2 regions of the Oceanicoccus sp. KOV_DT_Chl genome follow, and region 2 is predicted to be linked to the other one. Evidence: predicted binding sites of a transcription regulator. Region 2 holds the regulator's gene; the other holds the start of a gene.
The links. Region 2 encodes PhoB, which activates phosphate uptake and scavenging genes when phosphate is short. Its sites were predicted from a motif close to TGTCATAAANNTGTAACA; they were not measured.
Positions count from the first base shown of each region.

Region 1: the regulator PhoB is predicted to act here: its motif matches at 2,247-2,264, upstream of UNITIG_RS03070 (porin).

Region 1 covers NZ_FQLF01000001.1:672,495-685,031, forward strand. The annotation lists gene UNITIG_RS03060 (hypothetical protein) at 1-616, shown strand, start outside; gene UNITIG_RS03065 (hypothetical protein) at 654-1,064, opposite strand; gene UNITIG_RS03070 (porin) at 1,158-2,135, opposite strand; gene UNITIG_RS03075 (bifunctional diguanylate cyclase/phosphodiesterase) at 2,463-4,250, shown strand; gene UNITIG_RS03080 (hypothetical protein) at 4,354-4,974, shown strand; gene queD (6-carboxytetrahydropterin synthase QueD) at 5,273-5,677, opposite strand; tRNA gene UNITIG_RS03090 (tRNA-Asp) at 5,761-5,837, opposite strand; tRNA gene UNITIG_RS03095 (tRNA-Val) at 5,927-6,002, opposite strand; gene UNITIG_RS03100 (cytochrome P450) at 6,212-7,459, opposite strand; gene UNITIG_RS03105 (TetR/AcrR family transcriptional regulator) at 7,654-8,274, shown strand; gene UNITIG_RS03110 (Rieske 2Fe-2S domain-containing protein) at 8,423-9,424, shown strand; gene UNITIG_RS03115 (acetoacetate decarboxylase family protein) at 9,493-10,257, shown strand; gene UNITIG_RS03120 (hypothetical protein) at 10,315-10,716, opposite strand; gene UNITIG_RS03125 (hypothetical protein) at 10,886-12,295, opposite strand; gene UNITIG_RS23025 (hypothetical protein) at 12,502-12,537, opposite strand, start outside.
Region 2 covers NZ_FQLF01000007.1:74,379-86,915, forward strand. The annotation lists gene pstA (phosphate ABC transporter permease PstA) at 1-35, opposite strand, end outside; gene UNITIG_RS21575 (ABC transporter permease subunit) at 137-2,362, opposite strand; gene UNITIG_RS21580 (PstS family phosphate ABC transporter substrate-binding protein) at 2,571-3,548, opposite strand; gene phoR (phosphate regulon sensor histidine kinase PhoR) at 3,748-5,067, opposite strand; gene phoB (phosphate regulon transcriptional regulator PhoB) at 5,177-5,875, opposite strand; gene UNITIG_RS21595 (YgiQ family radical SAM protein) at 6,092-8,311, shown strand; gene UNITIG_RS21600 (DUF3859 domain-containing protein) at 8,359-8,895, opposite strand; gene rlmKL (bifunctional 23S rRNA (guanine(2069)-N(7))-methyltransferase RlmK/23S rRNA (guanine(2445)-N(2))-methyltransferase RlmL) at 8,895-11,087, opposite strand; gene rmf (ribosome modulation factor) at 11,475-11,678, shown strand; gene UNITIG_RS21615 (hypothetical protein) at 11,761-11,967, opposite strand; gene UNITIG_RS21620 (lamin tail domain-containing protein) at 12,213-12,537, shown strand, end outside.

The DNA.
Region 1 (12,537 bases), on a different contig from region 2:
CAAATCCTGGGGCATTCGTCCGCAAGTCGGCATCCCGATTGCGGATATGGAGCCGGGTTATGAGTCGATGATCCCGCAAGCACTGGCAATTTGGAACCCTATGTTGTTCACACGCGCTGACGGTTCTCATTACGCATTTCATCATTATTTTTTACAGTTCTCTGGTCCTGGTTTTATGCATCAGCAATTACAGGGAGGGCTGGAAACTGAGGCGGGTAAAGAAAATTTGGTGCTTGGGTTAAAACCCGTGTTGGAATTTGACCCCGCTACAAAACGCTTGCAGCGTGGCTGTTTTAATTTTCATATGGAAGATGGAACGGAGCGTCCGATGACCTTTGAAAAACTATCAGAAACCGGATTTTATTTAGGGGCCGGCCATTACCACGGTGGTGACGGCGCTTACCATGGTAGTTGGCGCGGTGACTTACATATTGATGGTGACTATGTGGTCGATGCAAGCAGTCCTGAAGTGCTTGCCAGATATAAACAGTTTCGGGATAACATGATTCGCATTGAAGACCCGGTAGGGGGCGGTGTGGGTTATGGTAATTGCCAAACCTATGTTCATGGCGCCTGGCCAGAATTCGGTTTGACCGGTGATGAACCGTTATTTTAGTTGCTGTGAGCTTCTGTATTGCAGCGTGTGATAGTTTTTATAGGCATTTTAGTTCGTAGTATAGATAAAAGTCCTGTTCAATGGGCTCGCTACGCTCCGCAAGTTTTTTCCAGCCTTGCGGGCAGAGTTGGGCCATCTGCTTATGTAGTGCTTCAATGACAAAAAATGCCGAGTAAGGCGTTTGGGTGCTGCGGCTGAGGCTGTAACGTTCCCTGATTTCAAATTCTTTGTCTGAGTTAAGGCTAGTCTCTGTGCTGGCGATCCCGGTCTTCTGTACTTCCTTTTTCGATTCTTGTTGTTTCCAGACTTCTTTATCCGGGTTTTTGTCACGATGAAACGCTTCAAAGTTTAGTGTGTCGGCATCATCGACATCAAAGTCGGCAATGGTGCTACTGGAAACTCCCAGTAATGACAGCATAATAAAGACGGATAGCAGTTGTTTGCTCATAGTATTTCCAGTGTTCTTATTTTATTTACATTGTAAAAAGAAAAGGGACCATACTTGTTAGTATAGTCCCTTGAGTAAAGCTTTAATAAAATTTTAGAATTTCAGCTCATAGCCTACAGCGAAAGTGGTGTCATCGGTATCGTCGCTACCATCTTCGTCGGCTTCAATGGTTGAGTAGTATGCAAAAACTTTGGTTGCTTTACTTAGCTTGTAGTCGGCGCCAAAGGTTAATTGCGTGTACTCGCCTTCGTCGCCGTCTTCATCTTCAGTTTCGTTGTAACCGTACTGCGCTTTTAGTACCCAGCTAGGCGCTACTTTATATTCGCCGCTGACCAGAAAGCCATCCTCATCATCTTCAAAAACGCTGGAATCAGAGAGTTCGACTGTCTGATACATAAAGCCCAGTTTGGCATCACCGATAGTATATTCAGCTACTGCGCGCATGGTGTCGCGAGAATCGACTTCATCATCCACTGCCAGCGCAAGATACAGGCTTTCTTTGTTGTAGCTTAGGGCAACAGAAATGCCATCGGCGATGCTGTCATCTTCATTGGTTTCGCCGGGAATGAATGCACCGGTAAAGGTGAGACCATCCATATCAGGCGTGGTATACATAACAATGTTGGATTCGCGGTTTTCACCCTCAAAGAGATTTTTAATATCGCCAAGTGGGAGGTCGTTAAATTTATCGATTTTAGACTGGGCCAATTTAGTCGGCGTATCATGCTTGCCGGCGATAACGGTACCGAATCCACCTTGTATACCTGCGTATATATTGCGCTGTTCAAACGTATCATTGTCTTTGCTAGCGCCGCTATCACCATCATCGATATATACTTCAAACTCCATTTTATAGATGGCTTTTAAGTTGTCGTTAATGGCGAGACTGCCTTTAACACCCACTCTGGAAGCATTGCTTTCGAGCTGCCAGTTTTCAACATCATCGCTTTCCAGGTCGTAGTTGTTTAAGGTGAGGTTGGCTTTACCATAGACAGTCATATCCGCAGCATAGGCGCCTGATGTAAACGTTGAAGCAGCTACAATGGCTGCGGGTAATAGTTTAAGTTTCATCCGAGTGTCTCCAAAAGTTTGTTATAGCACCTGTCGGTGTAACCCCACAAAGTGCATATTTATCAATACCGATCCCCCTGGTTATTGAATGCGACAATTGTGGGACAGAAATATTTCAGTAATATGACAGAAGTGACATATTTCTAAAATTCATTTGAGTATAGATGACTTTTAGATAAATCAAGGAAATCAGCGAGATATCGATTTTTCCTCATAATCCACTTAATCCATGGGCAGAATGTAGGTAAATCTACGTACTTACGAGAGAAAGAAAACCCGCTTTACTAAGCGAGCCGGGTATTAATACTTGCCTAAGGGAATTGGTTTATGGATAAATCTACATTGCTCATATTGTCTTTGGAGGCAAATGATCCCGAAGCCGTATGGTTGGAATCATTGCTGAAAGCGGCAGCCGTTTCGTGCCAGCTAGTTAGGGCGTATACCAAAGATGATGCCATCGGTATTGCTCGCTCGACCCGTTTTGATGTTTTTTTGTTGGGTACTTCTTTGCCGCTAGGAGAGCAGCGGGAACTTTGCCGATTTTTTTCCCGAACCTATCCGCACCTTGCCATCGTGGTATTAACCTGTAGAAATTATCCAGAGCGCGCTGTCGAGGCATTAAGGGATGGTGCCGTTGAGTGTTTGTATAAAAATGAAATGGGACAGCACTCTTTGCTAGCTGCGATTCAAAGTGGCATTGAAAGACAATTTCAATTAGAGAATAAAGAGAGTTCCTCGGAATTATCGGCTTGCTACGATTCGCTGGTAAAACTCCCCAACCGCGTTTATTTTCTTGATCTCTTGCAGCACTGTTTAAACAACACAAAAAGTTTAATGGACGGGCAGTCAACTCTCAGTATGCCACTGGTTGTGATGCGGCTTGATTTAGATAGTGCTGATTGTGTTATTGATAATCTAGGTCGGGCACGATTCGATATGTTAATTGTAGCGATGGTAGAGCGAATTAAATCTTTTCTTCTGCCTGTAGATATTGTTGGCCGCGTTGCTGATAGTAGTTTCGTTATTGCTTTGCTGCCTCGTGGCGGGCATGGCATCAGTACACATGAGCTTGAAAATGTATTAAGAAATTTAACGCACGGTATGGCAGAGCCCCATAATTTAGTTGATAGGAATTTTTTTGTAACGTGTAGTATCGGGCTTTCAGTACATGCCCGCGGTAAAGATTGTGCGTTGGAGTTGATTGATATGGCTGAAGATGCCTTACGTAATGCGCAAACTTTTGGTGGCAATTGCAGTAGTTTCTTTGAGTCGGAATTCAATCAGAAAATAGCTGGTCGCTTGCGTTTGTCCAGTGAGCTTCATCATGCGTTGGAACGCAATGAGTTTGTTGTACATTATCAACCAATCGTGGCTGCAAGTACCGGTGAAGTACAGGGCGCGGAAGCATTGCTGCGCTGGTATCGGTCTGATGGCAGTGTTGTGGATGCCGAAGATTTTGTGCCGCTCGCAAATGAAAGTGGATTGATTATACCGATAGGTCGCTGGGTGCTGGAGACTGCATGCCTATCCGCGGTTGATATGTATCATCAATTAAATCTGGATTTTACTATGGCTGTGAATGTATCCATGCAACAGCTATTGGCGCCTGAATTTATTACTGAGCTAACGGACATTATTGATAGCAGCGGTATTAATCCAAAAAATCTTGAGCTGGAAATAGCTGAAACCCTATTGGTTGAAAATAGAGATGCAGTAATCAATGTGCTAATGGAAATTAGAGGCTTGCAAGTGGGTATTAGTATTGATGACTTTGGCAGTGGTTCTGCTTCGCTATTGCATTTAAGTATGCTACCAATCACTAAGTTAAAAGTTGACCAAGCCTTTGTTGCGGGATTAATCAGTTGTCAACGTGATTCGGATATTATTGCTGCCATCATCGCGTTTGCCAGACAGCTAAACTTGACTGTTGTGGCAGAGGGCGTTGAGACCAGTGCTCAGTTGGCGGTTCTATTACAACAATTAGGTTTGCCGGAAGGGGGCAGTGTCAGGGATATTTATATAGCCGACCTTTACCCTGGGGTGATTTTAAGCACTATTTGTCCACACCGGCATTCTCGATGGGAATGTATTAGTGGTTTTCATAGACTTATGTAACAGTCATGGTGTGCTAGTCGCGCCACTAATCACTGGAAAATAACGACAATTACGTCTATTTTGTTAGCAGATAATAATGCATAGATGTTTTGAAGGTTGTCGAGTGAAATCATTTTCTAGTGTGATATTGGAAAAAGCGGATCAGCTTTTAGCTGCTTCCAAAAGTCTGGATTACGACCGGATTGCATTGCATGAGCCCGAAGAGGTTGAAAAACTCCAGACGGTTTTAGCCAGCTTGCAAATTACCAAAAAAAGAATTTCTGAATCTCTGGATCAATACGCCAATAAACAACAATCCCCAGTAAGAGAGCTTGATGATCTTGATGGTTTAATGCTCGAGGACTCGGGTGGTAGTGATGACAAGGCTGCGGAGGCCTCGTCTGGCGTTGATAAAGAAGCGATGTTATCGCAGTTAGCTGATGAAGGTTTTGGCGATCGTGTAGGGCGGGTTTATAACAGCTTTGCCGGCAATCGTTCACTGCCTTTCGCCCAGGTTCCTCATGAGCGTGGGCTTCCTGAGTTTCTGGTGGTGTTGGCGCCTGACTTTACACCAGTGGCTGGTTTACATGGGATTTTTATTACCGATAAAGAAATAATCTCGATGATCCTGCCTTCCGATAAGGCCAATATTGACTGGACTGTGATCAAATCCAAAGGCTATTCAAACGAAGAGGAGATGATTGAGTTTCTTACTTTGATTGCTGCTGGCTTTGATGTGCCCTAAATTGTTGTCCACAAAATCTGTGGATAACTTCGTGGGTAAGTTGTTTAGTTTGCTCCCTTCTTCACGTATATCAACCCCCTTCTTAGATTGATCAAAAATCAATCTCTATCATTAAATATTAATAAAATCAGTCGTTTAGGAGGCTAACTTAAAGTTTTTTATGTCTATTCGCCCTGTGGGTAAGCCGATCTGGTCAAAAAAAGCTCCGTGTGAATAAGTTTTTTGCCTGGTTCAATTTGTCAATCAATTTTCGAGGCTAATTTCTACACGCTTTGGTGTCTATTTCGGCAAAAAGTTGCTAATCAATGCCGCGATAAATGCAGCCACTGGTGCAGGTTTCCTTGACTTCAATTTGGCTGAGTATGGGCAGTGAGGGTTTGAGTTGCTGCCAAATCCAACGACAAAGAATTTCACTGGTAGGGTTTTCCAGGCCAGGGATATCATTCAGGTAATGATGGTCCAGCTGCTCGTAGATTGGCTGAAAATGCTGCTTAAGCTCACTGAAATCCATAACCCAGCCGGTGTGTGGGTCAAGACTGTCACTGACGTAAATCCTTACATAGAAAGAATGCCCATGGAGGCGGGCGCACTTATGACCAGTGGGTACATTAGGTAAGCGGTGGGCTGCTTCAAAGGTGAACTCTTTGTAGATTTCCATAGGTATCGCGCCGAGTAGTAGAGTGGAGTTGGGGGCTTCACGCATTATAAGAAGATCATGTGCAAGCACCAAAACTTTCAGGCATAAAAAAACCACCTCATGGGTGGCTTTTGCTGTTTCCGAATAGTTGGCGGACCGGACGGGACTCGAACCCGCGACCTCCGGCGTGACAGGCCGGCATTCTAACCAACTGAACTACCGGTCCTTTAAGTCCTGTTAACTACTTCTGTAGTATTCAGGGTTCGCAGAGCGAACAAAGCCGGAAACAGTTTTACAACATTTTACTTTTGAGATTGGTGGGTGATGACGGGATCGAACCGCCGACCCTCGCCTTGTAAGGGCGATGCTCTCCCAGCTGAGCTAATCACCCCGCTCTCAAACGTGCGCGCATTCTACATTAATCGGTTTCCTTGTCAAACCCCTGATATAGAAAATCGCGGATATTTTCCCTTTACTACTAATCGTTTGTTTTATAAACAAAAAACCCGTTTGTATGGTGGCAAACGGGCGGTTTTACTTGCTTAAAAGAGGCGCTTTAGCGCATTGTCATCTGCGCTTTTTTTGATGATATTTATTCACTTAATTACAGTTGGTTTTTACCATCAAGCGTTTAAAGCTAATGCCATTGTGATCCTGATCATCACGTTCCGGTTCTCCATCCAGCTCTAGATTGGGGAAGCGCTTGAACAGTTCGGTCATGCTGAGAAAGAGCTGGTGTTTGGCCAGTGCGGCTCCAATACAAAAGCGAGGTCCGTAACCAAATAGTAGATCCGGATTGAACTCCCGTTCAACATCCAGTTTCTCAGGTTGACTGTAATAACTTGGGTCATGGTCTTTAAGGTGCGGCATCATCAGTACCATCTGTCCTTTGCGCACTTTCTGTCCAAGAACGTCCATGTCGGCAGGGGCGTATCGGGCAAAGCCCATTTTCGATTGGGTAGACCAGCGCATGATTTCACTAAAGGCATTGGAGAATGCTTCTGGTGACGCCAGCGCTTTGTCAATTTGGCTGCGGTCGTTTTTCAGAAAGCTATACACCGACCACTGCTGGGCCATTAGGGTAGTATCGGCACCAGCGCCAATCAGCGCCAGTATCAGTGTAATGATGTCCCATTCTTCAAACTGGTCACTCTCTGCTTCTACTTTTAGCAGCGAGCTTAAGAAATCATCTTGCGCCGGGGCGCTGCGTCGTTCGGCGATAACTTTTTTGATGACTTCAATCGCGCGGTTACTATCTTGCCGGGCGGCTTCGCGTTGCTCATCTGAAATAGTAGGGTTCCACGCCTGGGTGAAAGTTAAGATTGCAGGCTTGATTTCATCCCAGTATTTTTCCGGAACGCCTACCATGCGGATAATTGAAATAAATGGAATGTGTTGGGCGACTTCAGTTAAATAATCAAAGCTGTCGGGTGTACCGAGATTGTCAAAAAGTTTAATGATATCCGGCTCAATTTTGGCATTGATATTGGCTACAACATTCCGTGAAAACGCAGGCGAGGTGACCCGGCGTATTACTCGATGATGATCCGGGTCGGCCAGTAAGCTATGGCCAATCAGGGCGCGTTCAAAATTAGTCCACTGTTCTTCAGGCGGGCGCTGCGGGGCAAATTCCCAGTCGTAAAAATCTGAAGAAAGGTACTCGTTTTTCCAGCAGTCCATGATGTCTGTCATTTGCGTCATGATCCAGGCTTGCCAGGGCGCGTACCAAACCAATTTGCCGCGGCGTGCCAGCTCCAGACATTGTGGTACGGGGTCATAAAGATATTCTTGTGAATTAGGGTTATACACTTCTTCAATTGGACGTAGGGATTCTTGTGCCTGTTGCATCGCATGGTTCCTCTGCTATTGATGCTTGAAATTGAGTATCTTCTAAGAGTAGCTATTGTTGTTTCAAATCGCTGCTGCTTGAAGATTACAGATCAGACATTATCAGTGACTAAACTTGCCAAAAGGATACTGGAGTGTAAACTTATTCTCAAGTTACCTTATCATTACAGGCTTGTTAGAAAAGAGAGGTTGGCGTGGGTACATTGAGTACAGAGCTGGTTGGCAGGCGTGAGCGAAAAAAACAGTTACAGCGCGATCGTATTTGTGATGAGGCAATGCAGCTCATTGGTCTGCACGGTGTTGAAGGCACAACTATTGATGCCATTTGTGACTGCGCTGATATAGCGAAAAAAACATTCTATAACTATTACTGCTCCAAGCATGATTTGCTCAGTGATATTTGTCAGTCCAAGTTATTAAATCAAACAGCCATTTTAGTGGATGAGGCTTTGATGCAGAGTGATGATCTGGCGGTGCAGCTGGATTATGTGTTTGCGGTCATGGCTAGTCGAAATCGTCAGGCTGGCAAATTAGAGCGCGAGCTTATTGATTATATGGTTGGCAATTTATCCAGCAACCGGGCAGAGGGAGCCGGTCAGTTAAGTTTTATGAATGATTATTTTTTGCGTTTGTTTAGCGCCAGCAATGAGCATTTAAAGGAAGGGCTTACCGCCGATTTTTGCGCTGAGATGCTTGTGGGTATGGTGAACGCAGTGACGCTTAACTGGCTAAATAATGAGGATTACAATACCCAGCAAAAGTATCGGCAGTTACAGCGGTACGCGAAAGAAAGTTTTTTAAAAAATGCGGGCTAGTGATTCCCGTCAGTGTGAAAGAATGGTAATCAGAATTTATAGAAACAGGCTTGATCAAATAGGCTAAAGCCAGCTATTTTTTTAGTTGTGGTCGCGGCTTTTATTTGAGCGTTGGGCCTTACATGAGCGCAGAGCGTAAGAGGTAAACATGTTAAAACGTTATGATAAACCTATCCCTTTTGGCTGGTATGCCGTTGAGTACAGCGGTAATTTAGCAGTAGGGGAAGTTAAACCGCTGAAGTATTTTGGGCGTGAACTGGTGTTATTCCGTACCGAGTCGGGGCAGGCTTCACTGTTGGATGCTTATTGCCCGCACTTGGGGGCTCATTTGGGGCATGGTGGTATTGTTAAGGGTGAAAGTATCAGTTGTCCTTTTCATGGTTGGCAGTTTGATGGTGAAGGCATGTGTACCGATATCCCATATGCCAAGCGAATGCCGCCAAAAATTGATGGTAAGCAAGCAGTAGGCAAATACCATGTGGAAGAGACTAACCAAATGATTTGGGCTTGGTATCATCCGCAAAATGTGGCGCCTTTATTTCCGATGGAAACAATCTCTGAGCTTCACTCCGACGAGTGGTCAGCTATTGATACCTACGAGTGGACTATTAATACGATTCCACAAGAGACTGGAGAAAATGCTGCAGACATTGCGCACTTTGTCACTGTGCACAGTTCAGTTGGTATGCCTGATGCCGTTGTCACAATGGATGGGCCCAAGCGTCTAACGATGATGAATAGCGAGACCCAGGAAATTGATGCTCATGGTAATGTAGATCGAAGTGGTGAAAACACCGCTAAGGCAAAATTGGAATCCTGGAATCTTGGGCCGGGCTTTACCTATCAGAAGTTTTCCCGTTTGTTTGATATTGTAATGGTCGGCACAGTAACGCCAATAGATGACCAAAATATTCATATGCGATTTAATTTCACTTTACCTAAGGAGCAGTCCGGGGAGCATCAAATGTATGCCAATGGTTTTAGGGACGAGATTGTGTTTCAGGTAGGTCAGGATATTCCTATCTGGGAACATAAAACCTATGTTGATAATCCAGTGTTGTGTGATGGCGATGGCCCGATTGCAAAATACCGTAAATGGTTTCAGCAGTTTTACGCCAGCGATACCGAAAGCGCAAATCGAGCTGCATAAAGAGAAGATTATTTTTATCCTTTATTTTACGATTATAAATTTAACTCTAACTAAAATGAGAGCGTTCTATGTCTGAATTACCACAAGGAAATCCTGGCGATTGCTTAAATTGGCCAATGTTGAAAATAAAATACCTCACCGACCCAGAGAATATCGCAAAATTATTGCCACCTGGTATTGAGCCTGGAAGTAAGCCTGAAGTTACGCTGACCGTTTATAATTTTCCGGTGAATGGTCATCCTGAATTCGGCTTGGTTACTGCTGTTGCTGCTAAACATGATGGTAAGGAGGGGGAGTTTGCCTTAGGGTATGCGATTGATCGAGAATCAGAAATTTTTATTAGTCAGGAGAAATTTGGTCAGCCAAAATACCCTGCCAAGATAGATTATTTTCGATTGATGGACTATGTCGAAGCGAATGTGACGCATCAAAACTATACTTTTTTGGAGTTTAAAGGGCAGGTGACAGAAACCCTTGATCCTGGCCCAGAGTTTGTGGTCAATGAGTTTTGGGTCAAGTACTCGCGTAAAGCCTCATATACCGAGCCGGGTTTTGATTTTCCGCCACATGTAGTTGATGTTTATAGTAAATATGGTACTGCACTGAAACAAAAGGTGGTGGGTGAGCTGACTTTGCGTGAAAGTCCATGGGATCCGATTGCGCAGAATTTACCGGTCAAAAGTGAGCTTGATGCGTATTTATGGACACCTATATTTCTGGATAGAACAGTTAATTTGGGTAAGCCCCTGGATGCCGATGCGTTTGAACCGTTTGCCAGTACCATCGGTAACTCACGGTGGCCCGGCGAAAACGGTGGCCCTAAAAAGAGTTGATTTATAGAATGGTATATCAAGGGATGCTAAGCATCCCTTTTTTGTGGGTGGTCAATACTAGTATTCCAGAATTTGAGCCTGTTGAGTGAGGCCGTGTAAACCTTTTAATTGACACTCGCCGCTTAGCCCGTCATTAAATTGTGTGACTATGATTTGCTGGCTGTTTAGTATTTTCTTGCTATCAGCAATTAATATATGTTGCTGGTCATTCACGGCCATCAGACAATGCTGCTCTTCGTTGTTTTCATTGTAGTAATGGGCGTTAGTAACGGTCTTGCTAATAATTTTGGCAGTGATCAATAGTTTGCCCTGAGTCCCTCTCTCCATTGTCGTTATTTGAGTTAGGTATATAAATTCTTCTGCCATATCTATATCAGTGTCAGTACTTTTTTCTTTTTCATCTTGTTGTTCGGTAATGATGAGAAGGGCTAGTTGATCAATATCAATAGGTGTTTCCATTTTGTATTCGGTAGTTTGTAAAACTAATTGCTGGTCGTCCTGGTGTGCTAGCAGCCACTGGCTTTTACTGCTTATAGGTCGATCAGGGAGCTCGCTGCTGGGTTGGCCAGATTTGGCCCCCCTTTGCTTTTTACGGCATGATCGTAGTAGTAATAAGCGATACAGTTTTTCAGGCCACTAAATGCTCTAAGTTTGATTGGTTGATAAAAACTGTAAAAATTTGCTTTGGTGTTTTTTCCAGTGCGATAATGGATTGATTAAGTTTGCTCATTAGCAATAGTGCTTGCTCAGTCGATGCACCTGCTAATGACGTGATATTTTGTTGCTTGTTGTGCATCCGAAATTTTAAACAAGTGATGTAGTCTTGTTTTACTTGGTTGAAGAATGCTTGTACCTGCAGGTAAATCATACTGTTGTCGGGCGTTAATGCGTCAGTATGATTGAGTTGTGTCAGGTATTCCTGGTCGTGAGCGGCGCACCATAGCTGCTGTCCAGGCTCGCAGTGATCTAATCGTTGTGTCACTGTCAAAGGTATAGTGGATACCAGCTTTCGATGCTGGTTGAGATATTGCTTTAAATGTTTATGTAGTCCTGATGAGAGTGTGTGTCGGTCAAGCTTGTTGAGTAGGTGAAAGGCAATAAATAATTCTTCAACTGAGCTGGAGTTCTCTAACGATACGGAAGGATGTAGATGGCTGAGAGCTTCAGGTTCATAAAGCGAGAGAATATACACAATTTTGTTGACGGTTTTGATTGCGCCGGTGGGTACGGGTAAATGCAAGCTGGTGGTCAGCAGTTGTTCAAGATAGAGCAAATCCATGATCTGAAATGCAATCAGGTTAGCTGTCTTGCGCTGTGGTCCATAAATGATATTGGCTGATTCGTATACGTCTGCATAGACCTGTTTGTAACCAGTAATCAAATGTTTGAGTGCTGAGCACCCGTGATCAACCATGGTTGCGCGTTTTTTATCATCAAAATTACAGGGTTTACGTTCAAACATCGATATTAATGATTTGATTTTTTCGCTAAGTAGTGGCGTATAGGCATTCAGCAGCGCTATCCGTTTACTGTTGGAAACAGGCGCTTTGCTTAGCGTGATTAATTCCCTGTCTGCAATTTCAAGCATTGATGCAATAGCTTTGTTTTTAGCAGAAAATAATTTTTCTATTTCTTTTTCTTGAAAGTTTGTTTCGATATCTTTCTTGCTTTTAGTAATAGGTAGGATGAATTCCAGTGAAATTGTGCGTTCTGGTAAGGTGCGGCCTAGATATTCATCAAGTTCAGCTTTTGATTGCTCCATTTTCGCTTTGCCTTTTTCTGAAAGCTCACGGCTTTTGGCTTTCAGTTTTTGGCTAATAGCGGAGAGCGCGCTATTTTTTTCAGGGCTTGGGCTTTGGCTTGGTACGGCTGGTTCAGGTTTAGCGTTCGCCTGAGCCATTTCTATTTTTTCTTGTTCAATTTGAGTGGCTATCAGTTGCAGTTGGTTGTTGAAGGCGTTCGCGTTATCATCCAGCGGAATAGATTTTCTGGCGGGCGATTGGTTGATGCCATTATTTAAAATTTTAAGTTTATTCACACTCTCCGGTGGGCTTGTTTGTGCATTGCCAGAGTTAAGGAATATGGAGTAGTCGATAGCGATGCAAGAGGTTTCAGCTGTCTCCGCTTTATCGACCTTGGTGGGTTGCGGTTTAGCTTTCTCTTCAACAGCATCTGTCAGCGCTTGATCTAATTCGTCCTCATTTGTAAATAAAGCATCCTCATAGTGTTCTTTGGTTTCAATCGCTATTTCATAGTCCGAGTAATTCTTAAGGGTACAGA
Region 2 (12,537 bases):
TTCACTGATAACCTTGTTTGTTCAACTATTGTCATAAAATTACACTATTTAATAACTTAACCTGAATTCAATCAGGCTATGTTTAATATGAGCTATCACTTGCAGCTCATGCTAATAAATCAACGCGCAACGGTGGTTACAGGGAACCGTACTTCTTACGCAAGCGCTGGCGTACAACTTCTGCCACGGTATTGACTGCAAAAGTAAATAAAAACAGTACGAAAGCCGCCAGGAATAACACCCGAAAATGTGAGCTATCGACTTCTGTTTCACCAATTTCAACAGCGATATTAGCTGCCAGAGTTCGCATGCCTTCAAAAATATTGGCGTCCATCACCGGTGTATTGCCTGTAGCCATTAATACAATCATAGTTTCGCCTACCGCACGCCCCATCCCAATCATTAAAGCAGAAAATATGCCTGGACTGGCCGTAGGTATAATTACTCCAATTAAGGTCTGCCATGGTGTTGCGCCTAACGCGAGTGAACCATAACTCAAAGACTTTGGTACTGAGAAAATCGCATCTTCTGCGATAGAAAAAATAGTTGGCACCACCGCAAACCCCATTGCAACTCCAACCACCATCGCATTACGCTGATCATAAGAAATACCGAGGTCATGAGTTAGCCAGGCGCGCATATCGCCATGAAAAAACCATACTTCCAATATTCCGCTGGCAGCGACACAGCCCCAGCAGATAAAAATGACAACAGGGATTAATAAAATAGGATGCCAGCCATCAGGCACGCTGAGTCGAATTTTATTAGGCAATCGACTCCAGGCAAATCCAAACATCAGCACGCCGATGGGCATCATTAAGAAAATACTAAAAACACCGGGTAAATTTCTTTCCATAAAAGGAGCCAGCCATAAGCCTGCTAAAAACCCTAAAATTACAGTAGGCAGCGCCTCCATTAACTCCACTAACGGCTTAACTTTTCTGCGTACAGTCGGCGCCATGAAATATGCAGTGTAGATTGCACCACACAAGGCTAATGGGGTAGCAATTAGCATGGCATAAAATGCCGCCTTTAACGTACCAAATGCTAGCGGGGTAAAACTGTATTTCGCCTCAAAATCAGTATTGGACGCCGAAGACTGCCAGATGTAATCAGGTTCAGGGTAACTCTCGTACCAGACTTTTTCCCACAGTGCTTGCCAGGAAACCTCCGGGTGCTCATTATATAAATCCCAATAGGTAAACTCACCACTCTGAGTTCGGCTTAGCAGTGCATCAGCTCTTGGTGCCAATGCTAGTTGCTGAATGTTAGTGGTATTCGCAGCAACACTTTTGGCTAATAAATGACGACCAGAGGTCGTATGGTAGATACTCACTTCATTGTTTTGGTCTAACGTGACAAATCCTTTGCGACGATGCTCCACCACTAATTGTTTAATAGCAGTATCACTTTGCTGGAATTGTCTAATGTTTCTCAACCGTGGTGTTTTACCCGGCTGACGCACCATAAAAGTTTGTACTACTTCTCCTTGATCACTAGCTACAAGCAGTGAAATATCGCCCAATAAAAACCGGACATCGGTAACTCTGTCACCATCAAAAAAGCGGCCGGCATCAATCACTTCTTCATCAGCTAAACTGATGACCCGATAATCACCAGACTTGCTAATCAAATATAACCAACGCTGATCAGGTCCCACTAGCAGCCAATCAATATTAATATCCACTTCCGGTAAATTCAGGCGTTCTTCCCTCAGCACCACTTCCTCAGTCAAAAAGTCTTCCTCTTTGATCTGCCGAACGCCTTGTAGCTGACGATTAATTTTTGCAATTAGCAACATTTCATCGTCGGTATCACGAACGACCAGCTGGGTTATAGTGCCCTCTCCCAGAGATATGGGTACCTCGCCATACGGGTATTCCAAAATGGGTGAAATCAAGCGCTGATCATTCGGGTAACTAATCTTGTATTTTGGCGCAGCCAACACCACTTGGTTATTTGCAGCGACAGCAAACAGTGGCTGCTGTTCCGAGTTCAGCGCAAAGCTGGTAATAGCCCCCTCTACAGGTAGCTGGAACTGTTTAATCGTAGCGCCATCCTCAGCAAAGAAAAACTGCACCTGGCCGCCACGATCCAGCTGCATGGCAACCTCGGCCTGTTCTTCCATCGCCAAATAGAGGACATCACCATTAGCTGCTACAGAATAGGTTTGCAGGGGCTCTAAACTGGCCGACTTAAACAGCGGCACAATTTCGTAAAGCAAATAGAAGAAAATCAGCAGGATTGCGACTAATACCCCCATACCACCGGCGGTAATAGTGAAATTAGTTAGGCTATCTTTAGCTTGGCGCCAGCCACCCAGGCGCTCCTGAGTCAAGCTAGTTCGTTGTTTTGTGCTCATAGATGGGGAAACCGTATCAATCATCGCTGGGATTATATGAATCAATTATGACACTTATGTTACAGCGAAAAACTAAATCCCATTCAATTCAGTTGGCCGGACTTTAGTGATAAATGCCCGTACATAAAAAAGCCACGGTCAGGGACCGTGGCGATAATCAGAGCGCAACAAAAGACCCTGAAATGACCTGAATTTGGGTCAGCTAACGTTATAGACCCAATTTTTTCAATTGAATCTCAACGACTTTAGCGGGTAATGGAATATAGCCATCCTTTACAACAACTTCCTGCCCGGCTTTGGACATCACTAACTTGATAAATTCACGCTCTAAAGGGCTTAAAGGTTTGTTAGGTGCTTTATTGACGTAAACATATAAGTAACGTGACAAAGGGTATTCACCTTTTACCGCGTTTTCAGGGGTTGCATCAATTAAGTTACCACCCGCCTTTTCACTTAAAGCTACTGCTCTCACACTGGATGTTTTATAGCCGATACCTGAGTAACCGATACCATTAATCGAAGTAGCTACCGACTGCACCACTGATGCTGAGCCTGGCTGCTCATTCACAGTGTTTTTGAAATCACCTTTACAGAGCGCATTTTCCTTAAAGTATCCATAGGTTCCTGACACAGAATTGCGACCAAACAACTGAATATCGCGATTAGCCCATGCGTCAGTCAATCCCGCTTTACCCCAGGTATTGATATTGCTAGATCCGCCACACTTTAAGGTAGAAGAGAAAATCGCATCGACCTCAGCCATCGCCAACCCCTTAATAGGGTTATCTTTATGCACATACACCGCCAGCGCATCGATCGCTACTGGAACCGCTGTTGGCTTATAGCCATACTTTTCTTCAAAGGCCGCCAATTCTTTATCTTTCATCTTGCGGCTCATTGGGCCCAGATTAGAAGTACCTTCGGTCAACGCTGGTGGTGCAGTAGAAGAACCCGCCGCCTGAATCTGAATATTCACATTGGGGTAGAAACGCTTGTAGCTTTCAGCCCACAAGGTCATCAAGTTAGCCAACGTATCAGAACCAACACTTGATAGGTTGCCAGAGACGCCACTGGCTTTAGTATAATCCGGTAGATCTGCGTCTACCGTAGCATGGGCACCCATGACACTGACTGAACTCAGCGCTAATGCAAAGGCTAGTTTTTTTATAGGGTTATACAGTTTCATCCGACTCTCCAAAGAGTTATTTATAAGCGAGTACACAAAATGTTTGTGACACTTTTAAGTTACAGGGGCTACTTTAAGAATCTTTTGTTACAGTAATATGACGATAAAGAAAATTTTCTGACTTCAGTAAAATAACATCAAGCGCAGAGAGAGACGAAAAGACAATTAGCAGATGGGCCCGTATTTACCGACAGCGAAATCAGGCGGATTCAGAGCAATCAAGCACTCGCAGCTCAGGGAACAGGCAGCAAAAAGTACTACCCTCGCCCACCGTACTCGATATTTTTAGTTCCGCCTGATGACGCAACAAGATATGTTTCACAATCGCTAAACCAAGGCCGGTCCCGCCAGTCTCAATCGAACGGCTATTGTCTACCCGATAAAAGCGTTCGGTTAAGCGGTGTAAATGATGCGCCTCAATACCACCACCATCATCAACAACCTCCAAACAAGCACCTTGAAGACTTCGATACCAGCGTACGTTAATATGGCCTCCATCGTGAGTGTACTTGGCCGCATTCATAATTAAATTAGCAAATGCACTATGAATTTCATCACTGCTGCCCTGTAACTGAAGACTATCATCACACTCGATTGTAATATGGCGCTCAGTTGTGACTGCCGCCAATACCTCTTCTCTAATTGCCTCGATTATCGGGCGGATAAAAATTGGCGGCTGTTCCTGCGCCTCAGGTACAGACTCCAATCGGGACAATGTAATCAAATCATGGATTAAGGTTTCCATTCGCTGAGACTGGCTAAGCATTTGCTGAATCACCCGTCGCCAACGTAGATCATCTGATAACAACTGCTCAGCGTCAGCATCGGCCAGAGTCTGCAAATAACCATTAATAACCGTTAGCGGGGTACGTAATTCATGAGAGACATTAGCGACAAAATCTTTACGCATTTGCTGTAAGCGATCTGTTTCAGTGACATCCCGGGCAAAAAGCAAGCGACTACCCTGACCAAAGTAAGTGATATTGATTAACAGCTTAAAATGATTGTTATACGGCGAGGTTAACAATAACGGCTGCACATAATCGTTGCCGTCAAAATAACGAATAAAATCAGGGGTACGAATTAAATTTACTAACTGCTGCTTGGTATCTTCAGGAAAACGCAAGCCCAGAAACTTTTCTGCCGCAGCATTACTCCATTCAATATTGCCACGTGTATCAATTAACACCGCACCGTCTTCTAACGATGCAAAAGAGTCCTGTAAGTAACTTACCGCAGCTTTTAAGCGTTCATGCTCTTCTTTAGCTCGTCGCTGTAATTGATAAATACCATCAAAAACCTCGCCCCATAGCCCTGTACTTTCGGGCGGCGCCAGATCAATACTTTGATCAAGCCACTTCTGAATTCGTCTTAATTGATAAAAAGTCCACGCTATATAAACCAGAGTGGTCAGCAATACAGCGGGGAGCAGCAGGGAGAAAGGCCAGCCAATCAAAGCAGCTAATACAAGCAGCAATAGTAAATTGCGACATTCGATTTTCCAATCGACAGTATGCATGGTTCAGTTCACCAATAAACAGCCACTAATTAGCAGGCGCGGCTTTGTGTGCGGGTGACAATATTGTAGGCGGTTTTGCCATGGCAAAACACAGTAATGAAGAACAATTTTAGCTAGCTGTAGAAAAACGGTAGCCGGTGCCTCTAACCGTTTGTACCAAGTCGCCGTAATCGGCCTTATCTGTCATCAACGCTTTGCGTAAGCGGCGAATATGTACATCAACGGTACGCTCTTCAACGTATACATTACCACCCCACACCTGATCGAGTAACTGGCCACGACTATAGGCCCGTTCCTGATGCGTCATAAAGAACTTTAATAATTTAAACTCGGTGGGACCAATACTTATCGGCGCTTGATCAATAAATACGCGGTGACTCGAAGGGTCCAATTTTAAACCTGAAACTTCAATGGCATCCTCCTCCTCGATAGCACCCGCTCGACGCAATACTGCCTTAATCCGCGATAACATCTCTCTTGGCGCAAAGGGCTTGGTGATATAATCATCAGCGCCGACATCCAAACCTTGAATCTTATTATCTTCTTCGGTTTTTGCTGTCAGCATAATGACAGGCAGGCGGCTGGTCATTTCATCTTTACGCAAACGCCGCAGCAACTCTACCCCGGACCCTCCCGGCAGCATCCAATCCAGTAACACCAGGTCTGGTGGATTATCAATAATTTGTACGTGAGCCTGCTGAATATCACCGGCCTCCGAACAATCAAAGCCCGCCATCTCCAGCGACATACGTATCATTTCCCTGATGGCGGCTTCATCATCTACGATCAGAATTGTCTTACCTTCCATTTAAATACCTGTAGCTGTTCTCTCAATAGCTGATGATTAAAGCCAAAGTTTATGACAGCAATATGACAAAGCTAAGCAAAAATCGCAATTCTGTGGCTATTTAATGACTTATTTATGACGAATAGACCAGTAAAACTGCTGGCTTTAATACTTTACCCGCTACATTCAAGTATAATGACGGCCGTTCAATCCTGCTGATATCTCCAAACCACACACATGAAATCGTCAACATCCACTAGCCAAGAATTATTCTCCTACCGCAAATACTGGGCGGAGTGCTTTGGCCCTGCACCTTTTCTGCCCATGAGTCGGGCAGAGATGGATACACTGGGCTGGGATAGTTGCGACATTATCATCGTCACCGGCGACGCCTATGTGGATCACCCCAGCTTTGGCATGGCCGTTATAGGTCGCGTATTGGAAGCGCAGGGCTTTCGCGTAGGAATTATTGCGCAACCGGACTGGCGCTCGAAAGATGCCTTTATGACGCTGGGCAAACCCAATCTTTTTTACGGTGTCGCCGCTGGCAACATGGATTCCATGATCAACCGCTACACCGCTGATCGCAAATTGCGTCACGACGATGCTTACTCCCCCAATGATGAAGGCGGCAAGCGACCTGACCGCGCCGTGGTTGCCTACTCCCAGCGCTGTAAAGAAGCTTACAAAGGCGTACCCATCATTATCGGATCCATCGAAGCCAGTTTGCGTCGAATTGCCCACTACGATTACTGGAGCGATAAAGTAAAACGCTCCGTGTTGATGGACTCCAAAGCCGATTTACTGGTTTACGGCAACGCCGAACGCGCTATTGTCGAAGCAGCTCATCGCTTGGCTGCCGGTGAGCCGATTGGGCAAATACGCGATATTCGGGGCAGCGCCTTCGTCCGCAAGGGTATTCCTGCTGGCTGGACGGTGATTGATTCAACCCAAATTGATAGTCCGGGGAAGGTAGAAAAACATCTCAACCCTTACGAAGTTAGTGACTCCGGCGGCAGTAAAGATTGCGCCATTGAAGATAAAGCAAGCGATAAGAATAGCGATATTCAAACCGTGACCATCATCGACCCGCTCAGCGCGCGAAAAAATAAACTCGACCGCAGCAAAACGGTGATTCGACTGCCTTCCTACGAAACCGTAAAGAATGATCCTGTTTACTACGCCCACGCCTCCCGCGTTTTACACCTGGAAACTAATCCGGGTAATGCCAGAGCACTGGTGCAACGACACGGTGAACGCGAAGTGTGGTTAAACCCACCACCGATTCCGCTCGAAACTGACGAACTGGATAATGTGTTTGACCTGCCCTATCAGCGCGTCCCTCACCCCAGTTACGGTGATGCACGTATTCCTGCTTATGAGATGATTCGCACCTCGGTGAATATCATGCGCGGCTGTTTTGGTGGCTGTACGTTCTGTTCCATTACCGAGCATGAAGGCCGCATTATTCAAAGCCGCTCCAAAGAATCTATTCTGCGGGAAGTTGAAAACATTCGCGATAAAACCCCCGGCTTTACCGGCATAGTGTCAGATCTCGGCGGCCCTACTGCCAATATGTGGCGGTTGAATTGTAAAAGTAAAACGATAGAGGAGAGCTGTCGTCGCCTGTCCTGTGTTTACCCTGGTATCTGTAGCAACCTTGATACCGACCAAATGCCATTGGTGGACTTATATCGTGAAACCCGCGCCCTACCGGGCATTAAAAAAGTATTAATTGCTTCCGGCTTGCGCTATGACCTTGCGGTAGAAACCCCGGAGTACGTGCAAGAACTCGTCACCCACCACGTCGGCGGCTATTTAAAAATAGCCCCCGAACATACCGAGGGTGGGCCGCTATCAAAAATGATGAAACCCGGCATCGGTACTTACGAGCGCTTTAAGAATATGTTTGAAAAATATTCCAAGCTGGCGGGCAAAAAACAATATTTAATTCCCTACTTTATCGCCGCCCACCCGGGCACCAGCGATGAAGACATGATGAATCTGGCGCTGTGGCTAAAGAATAACGGCTTTCGGGCTGATCAAGTTCAAGCGTTCTACCCTTCCCCAATGGCCAGCGCCACTGCGATGTATTACTCGGAAAGGAACCCACTGAAGAAAGTCGGGCGCAATAGCGAAATGGTTAAAACCCCACGCGGCCTCAAACATCGCCGTTTACATAAAGCATTTTTGCGTTATCACGATGCAGATAATTGGCCAGCAATCAGGGAAGCGTTATTAAAAATGGGCCGCAAAGACTTAATTGGCCCCGGCAAAAAGCATTTGGTTCCCGCTCGTCAACCGCGCACCTGGGTAGCACCTGCTGGTCAAAAAATGTTGACCCAGCACACCGGTTTACCGCCGCGTTCCGATGGCAGCAATACCAAACGTAAACTGGCAGGCGGTTCCAAAACCCGGAAAAACAGGGCTGTTCGTTCCCGTAGTCGATCACGCTAAGCCAAGTTGAATTTAAATCAGTGGAGATGATGGCGCTAATAACAAGGTTATTGCACCTGAAAGGTTTTGCTGACAACTATCTCGTGGCGATAAATTACGCTAATCACCCATTCTCCAGCCACTAACTCATAAGGCTTTGCCAATAGATAAAAGGCACCGTTCTGGTAGCTGCCATCGGCTTTTATGCGCGCATGACTGTGCTTGGTAAAACCTTTGGACTGGTGACCTAAATAATCGTTAGTGGAAGGATGTTTAATCTGAATGGTAACCGGCACCCATTCCGTATCCACGGTATTGTCGCGAATAATAAAATTAAAACCAAACAACTGGTCTTGCTTTAACGGTACCGTGGCGGTCTGTTTCACCAAGCGGGAACTCACCACACTGGCATAACCTGCGGTGGTATCAGCTTTGAACTGGCTCTCTGATTTTTCTAATAATTGATAAATCCCAAAATCTTTAATTTGCAACGTTATCGGGAATACGATCTGCGCATCTATTGCGGCTTGCGCAGTGCCAATAGACAGCAAACACAGTAATAGTGTTAGAATCCGACGCAATACTAAACTACTGGCAAACCGCATTATTTTTCCTGATGCTTGATAAACCAGCACTGATGAATCTTCTTCGAACGGTGAAAATCTTTATCAAGAGACCAGTCAGATTTATTCTCGACACAGTAATCCGTTAATTGATCATTAGCGAGGCTGAATTTACGCTGGTTATTAGAGAAGATTAACAAGCCGTCGCGAGTTAATAACTTCATCGCATCATGGATTAAGGCCACATGATCACGCTGTATATCGAGAGTGGCATCCATTTTCTTGGAATTTGAAAACGTCGGCGGATCCAATAAGATCAAATCATAGCGATTGTCACAGGTTTTTACCCATTCCAGCACATCAGCCCGTATCATCCTGTGCTTGGTTTCACTAAAGCCATTTAACGCCATATTCTTACTGGCCCACTCCAGATAGGTACTGGAAAGATCAACACTATCAGTGAAGGTAGCGCCACCCATTGCCGCGTGCACACTCGCTGTAGCGGTATAACAAAAGAGATTTAAAAAACGATTGCCCTTAGCCAACTCCGCTATTTTTAAACGCACCGGCCGGTGATCTAGAAACAACCCTGTATCCAGATAGTCTTTCATATTCACCAGCAGTTTAGCCTGCCCTTCCCTTACCTCAAAAAAGTCGCCACTACTGTCTTGCTTTTGATATTGCTTCGCTCCTTTTTGTCGGGTGCGTTGCTTTAGTACCACATATTTTTCAGCGACATCCAATGCCTGCGGAATCGCCGACATCACCTCGCGCAACCGCTGTTCAGCAACGGCGGGATCAACACTAGCCGGTGCGCTGTATTCAGCAACATGCACCCAACCTTCATAATAATCTACCGCAACCGCGTATTCCGGCATATCCGCATCGTACAAACGATAGCAACTGACATTGTTATTTTTTGCCCATTTTTGTAACTGCTTGCGGTTTTTCCTTAAGCGATTGGCAAACATTTGCGCGCCATCCGACAATGGCTGAGGCACCGACGACTTCTCATCGCGCTCCGTTAATGCTCGACGATCTTCGACAAAGTATTCCGGCTGTACATCAAAGCTAAGTAATTTACTGGCAATCGCGCCATTAAAAAGCTGGTACTGTTTTTTATTTTTCAGCCCCATTTTTTTACCCAGCTCCGGGTTGCCGGTAAACACGCCCGCCTGCCAACCGACGAATTCTTTTTTCAGGGTTTGACCGAGATTGCGATACAAATGCAATAACGAAGACTCATCACCTAAACGCTCGCCATACGGTGGGTTGCAAATAACCAAACCGGAATCAATTTCAACATGGGTGGGTTTGGCAAAATCTGCCAATTCCTTGCGCAACACTCGAACTTTACCGTTCAAACCTGCGGCATCGATATTTTGCTGGGCGATATCAATAGCTTTAGGGCTTGCATCATAACCGCGGATTTCCGGCCATTGACGCTGGAGGGCGGCTTCTTTTAACGCCCTGGCTTCTTGTAATTCTGCATCCCAATATTTTGATTGATGGCCCAACCAACCATTAAAACCCCAGTAGCTGCGTAAAATACCCGGCGCAATATTGGCCGACATCATCGCGCCTTCAATGAGTAGCGTACCGGAACCACACATTGGGTCCAAAAGCGCGCCACCTCTGGCCGCTATACCTGACCAATTGGCCCGCATTAAAATCGCTGCCGCGAGGTTTTCCTTTAACGGCGCCGCCCCACCCTCTTGCCGATAACCACGACGGTGTAAGCTCTCTCCCGACAAATCCAGACTAGTAACTAATACACCCTTGGCAACACGAATATTGACGCGAATACCAGGGTGATCTTTATTTACATCCGGACGACGTTCAAACCGCTCGGTAAAATAATCAGCGATAGCGTCTTTGGCTTTTAAGGCGGCGAAATGAGGGTGCTTTAGACCCGGCATGGCGCCGGAGAAATCAATCGCAAAACTACCGTCAACAGCCAGGTGCTGCTCCCACGGCAGCGCTTTAACCGCTGCATACAAGTCATCGGTGTTACGACACTCATCTTGACTCAGTGGCATTAAAATACGGTTCGCCAATCGCGACCATAAACAACTGCGGTAAGCAATGCTCAACGGCCCGTCAAAATAAACCCCAGCCACAGTTTCTTTTACCTTGCTGGCCCCTAAAGAGCGTAATTCTTCCAACAACAGCGTCTCTAAACCTTTGGGACATGTGGCAAAGTACGCATAAGCGCTAACAGCTGGGTGGGACATATAAAGGAAACCTATCGAGTGTGGCTTAGATTATATAGTGCTAAACAACCCCGCTTTGAAGAATTTCAGGGAATAGCTCACATTTTAATCAAAGCTAAGTCTTTGTTTTTAATGATTAATCTAAAGCCGCCTGAGAAATTTATATCACTCGACTTGAATAGGAAAAATCAGTGGTCGACAGCCTTACAATGATTTGCTTAGATAAGGTTGTCAGCGCTGGCGAATTCTACCAAGTCCAGCCTGCAACCACTAACAATAATCTCTTACACAGGAACCAATTAAAATTATAAAGCTCTACCCATAAGCCATTGCTCGTCGCATAGACGATAAACCAGTGGTGTGAAACATGTTGTGTTAACGATAAATATCAAGAATGAGGCGTATTCTATGAGAAGACAAAAACGTGATATGGCAGAACGAGCATTTTCCAAAGGTTACCAGGCTGGCTCACATGGCCGCCACAAAGATACCTGCCCCCACGATAATGGCGATGTTCGCCAACAATGGATGACCGGCTGGCGTGAAGGCCGCACCGATCAATGGGATGGTCTCACCGGAGTCTCCGGTATTCATAAGATGGATATCCATTAATTCATCCATCAAACTTTTAACTTATTCTTTCTAATGTAGATAAAAAATGGCCCTTATATAGGGCCATTTTTTTATGGGCTAACTAAATCTTAAGTGAGGTAAACACACGTTTTAGTCGATTAACCTGCTCACCACTGGCTTTCAAATTGTCGCCAATGACATCGGTAGAGCGACGCCCGGTAACTGCCCAGCGCAAAGTTTCGGGTAAATCCTCATAAGCCGATGCGCCAGCATCCCGTGCCAAAGAAACTAACTTTTCTAAATCCACTTCAGTCATTTGCTGTTTCATAACAGACACCTCACTTGTTATTTGTAACTAACAATAGGAGTACTACGTCACAGAAACCAGTGACTATTGACCGCTTTAAAACGGTAAAAATGCGGGATAAAAATGTTCATAGCGTTTGATCACTGACTTACTGCTGCCAATGCTTGAGTATTTTTCAAACACTACTTGAGATACTGCTGAGATTTGCTATATTGCTGACTGTCTAAGGAATAGACAAAAACATTTAACTTTATAAGGATATAATTATGTTGAACTCTGTAATTTCTCACACCCGCTTAACGCCCTTTCATAACCGCATCCTCTACACAGCCTTATTTGCTATCAGCAGTCAGTACACTGCGGCAGCGGTATTACCCGGCGACTTATTAATCACTGAAGTAATGGCCAACCCTGCTGCTGTCAGCGACGCCAACGGAGAATGGTTTGAAGTTTGGAACACCCGCAATCACAGCATCGATCTCAATGGTTTAACTGTGCGCGATGAAGGCAGTAATAACTTCACTGTCGATGAACCACTGCTAGTTGCCGCCGGTGCTTTTTTTGTTTTTGCCAAAAATGGCGACAGCGCCA